Regions from separate parts of the Streptomyces sp. NPDC005374 genome, predicted to be linked through region 1. Evidence: riboswitches for the same ligand, from Rfam matches in the RefSeq annotation. Region 1 holds a riboswitch; the other holds the start of a gene.
The links. A riboswitch is a leader RNA that binds a small molecule or an ion and turns the genes downstream of it on or off. The one in region 1 is predicted to bind cyclic di-AMP.
Positions count from the first base shown of each region.

Region 2: another riboswitch for cyclic di-AMP. It lies ahead of ACFYRX_RS25820 (C40 family peptidase); the one in region 1 lies ahead of ACFYRX_RS04440 (transglycosylase SLT domain-containing protein).

Region 1 is NZ_JBIAKA010000001.1:944,457-948,271, forward strand. Features, by position in the region: gene ACFYRX_RS04435 (polyprenyl synthetase family protein) at 170-1,180, opposite strand; cyclic di-AMP (ydaO/yuaA leader) riboswitch at 1,836-2,038, shown strand; gene ACFYRX_RS04440 (transglycosylase SLT domain-containing protein) at 2,044-2,526, shown strand; gene ACFYRX_RS04445 (HAD family hydrolase) at 2,530-3,342, opposite strand; gene ACFYRX_RS04450 (LacI family DNA-binding transcriptional regulator) at 3,434-3,815, opposite strand, start outside.
Region 2 is NZ_JBIAKA010000010.1:147,109-150,923, reverse strand. Features, by position in the region: gene ACFYRX_RS25830 (ATP-dependent Clp protease proteolytic subunit) at 244-879, shown strand; gene ACFYRX_RS25825 (hypothetical protein) at 887-1,192, shown strand; cyclic di-AMP (ydaO/yuaA leader) riboswitch at 1,530-1,741, shown strand; gene ACFYRX_RS25820 (C40 family peptidase) at 1,745-2,218, shown strand; gene ACFYRX_RS25815 (DUF6328 family protein) at 2,313-2,915, shown strand; gene ACFYRX_RS25810 (ATP-binding protein) at 2,986-3,444, opposite strand; gene ACFYRX_RS25805 (helix-turn-helix domain-containing protein) at 3,660-3,815, shown strand, end outside.

The sequences.
Region 1 (3,815 bases):
TGAGGAGTGGTGTTTTCCGTGGTGTCCATCTGACCAAATCGGCCGTGACCATGCGTCAACCCTCGGGGCCAACTCCGCGTACACCTGGGGTATGACACGACACGGCGGCGCCCCCTACAACCCGTAGGGGGCGCCGCCGTGCCGGACGGGACCGCCCGGCCGAAAAACGTCAGCCCGCGCGGTGGACCACCGCGTCGCACAGCTCCATCAAGGCCGCCCTCGCGTCGCACTCCCGCAGCGGGGCCAGCGCCGCACGTGCCTCCTCCGCGTAGCGCACGGTGTCGCGGCGGGCCTGCTCCAGCGCCGGGTGCGCTCGCAGCGCGGCCAGCGCCTCGGCGTGCCGGGCGTCGTCCGTGAGGTCGGAGTCCAGCAGCTCGCACAGGGCGATGTCCTCCGGCAGGCCCAGCCGGGCGGCCCGCTCGCGCAGCCGCAGCACCGGCATGGTGGGGATGCCCTCGCGCAGGTCCGTGCCCGGGGTCTTGCCGGACTCGTGGGAGTCGGAGGCGATGTCCAGGACGTCGTCCGCGAGCTGGAAGGCGACGCCGAGGCGCTCGCCGTACTGGGTCAGGACGTCCACGACCGTCTCGTCGGCGCCCGACATCATCGCCCCGAAGCGGCACGCCACCGCCACCAGCGAGCCGGTCTTGCCGCCGAGCACGTCGAGGTAGTGCTCGACCGGGTCCCGGCCGTCCATCGGGCCGGCCGTCTCCAGGATCTGCCCGGTGACCAGGCGCTCGAACGCCTCGGCCTGCACCCGGACCGCCTCGGGGCCGAGGTCGGCCAGGATGTGCGAGGCGCGGGCGAAGAGGAAGTCGCCGGTCAGCACGGCCACCGAGTTGCCCCAGCGGGTGTTGGCGCTGTCGACGCCGCGGCGCACGGCGGCCTCGTCCATGACGTCGTCGTGGTACAGCGTCGCGAGGTGGGTCAGTTCCACCACGACGGCCGACGGCACGACGCCCGGCGCATGGCGGTCCCCGAACTGGGCGGCGAGCATCACCAGCAGCGGCCGGAAGCGCTTGCCGCCCGCCCGCACCAGATGCTGGGCGGCCTCCGTGATGAAGGGAACCTCGCTCTTGGTGGCCTCGAGCAGTCCCTCCTCGACAGCCGCCAATCCGGCCTGGACATCGGCTTCCAGAGCCTGGTCCCGCACGCTCAGCCCGAACGGCCCGACGACGGTCACGAGGGGTCTCCTGTCTGCTGGTGTCTACTGGCGGTTACACGGAATGTCGATAGGTCGCTGCCATCACTCGAGTCAGCGTATCCGGTCACCTTTGGATCACCGATAGCGCCCGCCCCGTCCATGCCGGGCGGTATCGGATCACGGTCGGTATGTTTTTGATCACGTGAAAAGAACGGATATCCATCGACTTGTAGGTAAGTAGTCACTGATGTCCGGACCCGGGTCGGCCCCGACTCACCCGGGCACGACCCGGACCTGCCTCGAACCTGTCCCGGACCCGCCCGGGAAGCCCTTCTCGTTTCACACGTGCCCTGCGCGACTCCACCCACGCGTGAACGTGCGGCCTTCCCGCGAGGCCGGCCATGAAGCGTCGCACCGGACGCGGGAGAAGCGGAACCCACGGACGGGCGGTTGACCACGAGTTGGGCACTCTTGACCGTTTTACCCCTCTTGCGATCACGCGTGACTTGGCTCACCCGACCCCACGGATCCGCACGCATCCGGAATGCACCGATCCGCCTTTCCCTGTGCGTCAGTTGAGGCTTGCTGTCGCAAAGGATCAAGTGCCCTAAATCGCCCTTACCAAGGTCAATAGGCATGGCATGTGAATTCGCCACTTGTTCCGGACATGTGCTCTCGCATACGTTCCCGGCCTGTCGGGCGGACGCCGAATCCTGCCACCGCCCATACACCCACCGAGAAACCACGGCAGGAGCGGGGGAACCAGGTAAGTCGCCGGATCGGGATGTCTTCGGGCATACCGGTACGGCTCGGGGTGAAGTCATGCCTTTTGCGGGCATGGCCGGGCAACTCCCGCCCGAACCCGACAGCTCACCTCGCAGGCGACGGAGAGGAACTTCGCCATGCCCGCTGCCGCTCAGCACCGCACCCCCCGCAAGAGCCGTTTGGCCCGCAAGCTCGCCGTCCTCGGCACCGGAGCCGCCGTACTGGCGCTCCCCCTCCTCGGCGCGACCAGCGCGTCCGCGGCCACCCCGACCGTGCAGACCGCGACCACGCTCGGGTACTCCAACACCCTCGACGGCTGGATCCGGGCCTCCCTCGCCGTCATGGCGGAGCACGGGATACCCGGCTCCTACAACGGCATCTACCGCAACGTCATCCGCGAGTCCTCCGGCAACCCGTGGGCCATCAACAACTGGGACTCCAACGCGGCCGCCGGCACCCCGTCCAAGGGCCTGCTCCAGGTGATCGACCCGACGTTCAACGCCTACCACGTGTCCAACACGCTGTGGGACCCGTACGACCCGGTCGCGAACATCACCGCGGCCTGCAACTACGCGGCCCAGCGGTACGGGTCGATCGACAACGTCTGGGGCGCGTACTAGGAACTACGCCTCAGGGAACAGTCTTTCGAGGACGACGGCGATGCCGTCGTCCTCGTTCGACAGGGTCACCTCGTCGGCCACGGCCCTGAGTTCGGGGTGGGCGTTGGCCATCGCGACCCCGTGGGCCGCCCAGTCGAACATGGGGATGTCGTTGGGCATGTCCCCGAAGGCGATCGTCACCTCCGGCCCGAGACCCAGGTGTTCGGCGGCCAGCGCGAGGCCCGTCGCCTTGGTGATGCCGCATGGCTGGAGTTCGACGGTTCCGGGCCCCGACATGGTGACCGTGGCCAGTGAGCCCACCACCGAGCGCGCCGTCCCCGCCAACTCGTCGTCGGACAGATAGGGGTGCCGCAGCAGCACCTTGCTGATCGGCTCGCACCACAGGTCGTCGCGCCGGTCGACCCGCACGGCGGGCAGCGTCGGGTGGGGCATCAGATACCCCGGCTCGATGAGCGTCAGCCCGTCCACGCCGTCCTGGTCCACGGCCGCGTACACCTGCCCCACCTCGGCCTCGATCTTCCCGAGCGCGGTCTCGGCCAGCTCCCGGTCCAGGTTCACCGACCACAGCAGACGGTCCGCGCCGGCGTCGTACACCTGCGCGCCCTGCCCGCACACCGCGAGCCCCGTGCTGCCCAGGTCGTCGAGGAGGGGCCGCACTCTGGGCGCCGGCCGACCCGTCACGACGAGATGCCGGGCCCCACCCGCCGCCACTCGCGCGAGCGCGGCCAACGACCGGTCCGAGAGGGTGTCGTCGGCACGCAGCAGCGTGCCGTCCAGGTCCGTGGCGATGAGTGAATATGCGGGGGAGGCGGCCATGATCAGAGAATACGGATGGTTGGGCCCATCGACTCGACGCGAACCGGACGGCTGCTGCTTTCACATCCGTTGACGTGTGTTCCGGTTCCGGTCACGCCGAGTCCCGGATCACCAGTTCCGTCGGGAGGATCACCCCGGCCGTGTCCTCGCCGGCGATCTGGGCGAGGAGCATGCGGACCATCTCGGCGCTGATGCGGTCGAAGGGCTGGCGCATGGTGGTCAGGGCGGGGGCGATGGCGGTGGCGGCCGGGGAGTCGTCGAAGCCGCCGACAGCGATGTCACCGGGGACCGAGCGCCCGGACTGCTGGAGGACGCCCACGACACCCAGCGCCATGAGGTCGGAGGCGACGAACACGGCGTCCATGTCGGGTGCTTGGGCGAGCAGCCGCCGGGCCGCCCGCTCGCCGCCGCTGCGCCGGAAGTCGCCCTCGACCACGAGCGCCGGGTCGTAGGGCAGGCCCGCCTCGGCGAGC
Region 2 (3,815 bases), on a different contig from region 1:
TCATACCGCGGCGAGCCGCGACAGTCTCGCAGATCTGGGCCGGCCGGGGAGGTCCCGGAGGTGAGGGCGACGGCACCCCCCGGTAAACAGTGACAGGAATGTGAGACCCGATCCCCCGAAGGAGCAAAAAAGCGCCTCTGCCCTGGGCATTTAACTTGATCACTAGAATCCGCCCCCATCATAACGTCACGTACGTCCTGTACATTTTCTACAGACGGCTCAGCCATGAGTGAGGGGTACTCCATGACCCGACCGACCGCCCGTTACGTCCTGCCCGAGTTCCACGAGCGCACGAGCTCCGGGCACAGGACGATGGATCCGTACTCGAAGCTGCTGGAGGAGCGGATCGTCTTCCTCGGGACGCGGATCGACGACACCTCGGCGAACGATCTGATGGCGCAGTTCATGTACCTCGAGTACCAGGACCCGGACCGGGACATCTCGCTGTACATCAACTCCCCCGGCGGCTCGTTCAGCGCGATGTCGGCGATCTACGACACGATGCAGTTCGTCAGTTGTGACGTGGAGACGACGTGCCTCGGGCAGGCCGGCTCCTCCGCGGCGGTGCTGCTGGCGGCGGGCACCCCGGGCAAGCGCTCCGTGCTGCCGGGCGCGCGGGTCGTGATCCACCAGCCGGCGCTGAACGAACCGGTGCAGGGGCAGGCAAGCGATCTGGCGATCCAGGCCGACGAACTGCTCCGTGCGCGGGCCCGCCTGGAGGAGATGCTGGTCCGGCACACCGGGCGCAGCGCCGAGCAGGTGAGCGCGGACATCGAGCGGGACAAGATCCTGGACGCGCGGGGCGCGCTGGACTACGGCCTCGCGGACGCGATCGTCCCGAGCCGCAAGACATCCCGCACCACGCCGGGCGCGAGGTGAGCCGCGGATGCTGCCGGATCTTCCACCGCTGCCCGCGCTCACGCGCGCCGAGGGCGAGCTGATCGACCGTTATCTCGACGTGGTCGATCTGCTGGGCCGGATCAACCCCGCCCGGCACGAGGACACCTACGGCGGACTGCGGGCGGCGCAGGCGCTGGTGAGCAGGGCGGCAGAGCTGCGTGACGCGCTCGCGCTGATGCACCGCCGGGGCGAGCGCGAGATGCACGCCGCGACGCTGGCGCGGGCCCTGCGGGTCCTGGACGGCGAGCGGCGCTCGGCCCGGGTCGTCGTGCCGCCCGACCCCGACAACTGACGCATCCGCAGCGCCCCGGGCGCCCCGCCGGTCTGACGGAGCGTCCGGAGCACGGTTGAAACGGACCAGAAGACGTACCCCCTGTTGGACGAGAGGCGGCTCCTCTTTCACGACCGTCAAGGCCGCGCAACACGCGTGGTGTGTGAGCACAATGAGGACTCTCTGTGCTGGTCCGGGGGCCCGCGGAGCCCTCGACACCCCTTCCGTCGTTCGGGTGTCCACCCGAACGAGTGAGTGGTGAGTAACGACACAAATCCCCGGTTCCGTTGGGTTTTTCGGACTTCTTTGCGTCAAGATCCCTGTCTGACGACAAGCCCCCGCCGCAGTGGCGGGGCGATCCGGGCGGACGCCGAGTCCTGCCGCCGCCCGGATGACCGGTCGACAGAGGTGCATCGGCAGGAGTGGAGGACCCAGGCACGACGGGTCGCCGGGACGGTCACGCCATGACCGGGCCGAGCAGCCCTTGGGGTGAAGCCGCGTCAGCGGCCGGGCAACTTTGTCAGCCCGAATCCGACAGGTCATCCTTCACAGGCGGCTGACGAAGGGTTGCGCATGTCTGCGCTCAATCGTGTTCCGTCGCTGATGGTCCGAGCCGGTACGGCTTCGGCACTGACACTTGCCGCTGTGGGCGGCTCTGTCGTGATCCCGGGCGTCGCCGCCGACGCCGCGGCCGCCACGCCGGCGACGAAGGCACTCAAGGTCGCGGCCTCCAAGAAGGGCTCGCCGTACAGGTACGGCGCCACGGGGCCGTCCCGCTTCGACTGCTCAGGGCTCACGCTGTACTCGTTCAAGAAGGCGGGCAAGAAGCTCCCGCGCACGGCGGCCCAGCAGTACAACAAGACCCGGCACATCTCCGCGGGCAGCCGCAAGGCCGGTGACCTCGTGTTCTTCCACTCGGGTTCGAACGTCTACCACGTCGGTCTCTACGCCGGGAAGGGGAAGATCTGGCACGCCCCCAAGACCGGGGACGTGGTGCGACTGCAGAAGATCTGGACGAAGAGCGTCTGGTACGGCCGGGTCAAGTAGCACCCCCGAGGGGGTGACGGCGCCCTGACCGGACGTCACCCCCTCGGGTCTCCCGGGACGCGTGACACGGGCCCGGATGGTTACCCGTACCGTCATGGCCGACCACCGCCCGTGCACCGCCCGCAACGAGACCCCGCTGGAGCGCGCCGACCGCAACTTCGGCGAGCTGCTCCAGGAACTGCGCGTCACCCAGACCGGGGTGCAGATCCTCTTCGCCTTCCTGCTGACCCTGGCCTTCACCCAGCGCTTCCCTTCGCTGGACTCCTTCCAGCGCGCCACCTACGTCACCACGCTGCTCCTCGCGGTCGTCGCGGCGGCGCTGTTCACCGCACCGGCGGCCCTGCACCGCTCGCTCTTCCAGCGGGGCGCCAAGGCCCGCATCGTGCAGGTCTCCTCCCGGCTCGCCACGGTCGGCATGGGCGTTCTGGTGCTCGCGTTCACCGGATCCGTCCTGCTCGTCGTGGACGTGACGACCGGCCGGACCGGCGGAGTGGCCGCGGGTACGGCGACCCTGCTGGTGTGCCTGGGCCTGTGGTGGCTGCTCCCCCGACTGGTGTGGCGGGCGGGCCGCGCCGAGGAGCACGTCACGCAGGAACCCCACGCGGCGCCTCGGCGGCCGCACCGCGAGCCGCTCAGGCCGCGCGCCACGGCTCGTCCGGGAGTTGCTCCCCGAGAACCGTCGGCGCGTCTGCGGTGACCCCGGGACGGCCCGGGCTCGGCCGCTGAAGGGGGCGTCCTGTCTCCGCGTTCCCGGCCTACGGAGTGGGTCACGGCTCCTGCTGCCCCGCGGCGGTGACCGGCTGTGCCGGTACCGACCACGGGAGTTCGATCGAAACGGTCTTGCCGCCTTCCCGGGTGGGCCTGACTCTCAGCTTGCCGCCGTACTCGGCCGCGAGCCAGCGGATGATCACCATTCCCCGCCCGTTGTCCTGCTGGACCGCGGCCGGGAGGCGCTTGGGGAAGCGGGGATGGCTGTCGGTGACCCCGATGCGCAGTTGTTCGTCACGGTCCAGCTCGATGTCCACCGTGAAGGTGGGTGACTGTCCGAAGGTGTGCTGTACGGCGTTGGTGGCGAGTTCGGAGACGATGAGCCGGACGGTCTCCGCGATGTCCGTGGCCGGTGGCAGCCCCCACTCCGCGAGCGCGCTCAGGACATAGGTGCGGGCCGCGGAGACCGAGGCGGGTTCGCTCGGCAGAGTGACGGATGCTTCCAGGTGGTCTGCCATGGCGACGTCGTCCCTTTCCCACGGAACCGTAGTCCGACACGGTGCGGATGGTTCGAGTACGGTCCCGGACTGGTGGTTCATCGTCAGAGTGCCATTACCGAGGCGGTGACGGGTGCCGATCCACCAAGATATGCATATATCTGTCGCTCGAAGCGGTGAACTCTGCGACGCGAGACCGTATTTGGGCGGCTCGTAAGGAGTAAGGGAGTAGCACCATGCAGCACGGTCCCGCGGTGCGCCGCCGGAAACTGGGCGCCGAACTGCGTGCGTTACGCACGAGTGCGGCGCTCACCAGCGGTGAGGCGGCCCGGCTCGTGGGCTGGCACCAGTCGAAGGTGAGCCGCATCGAGACCGGCGCCAGCGGTGTGAAA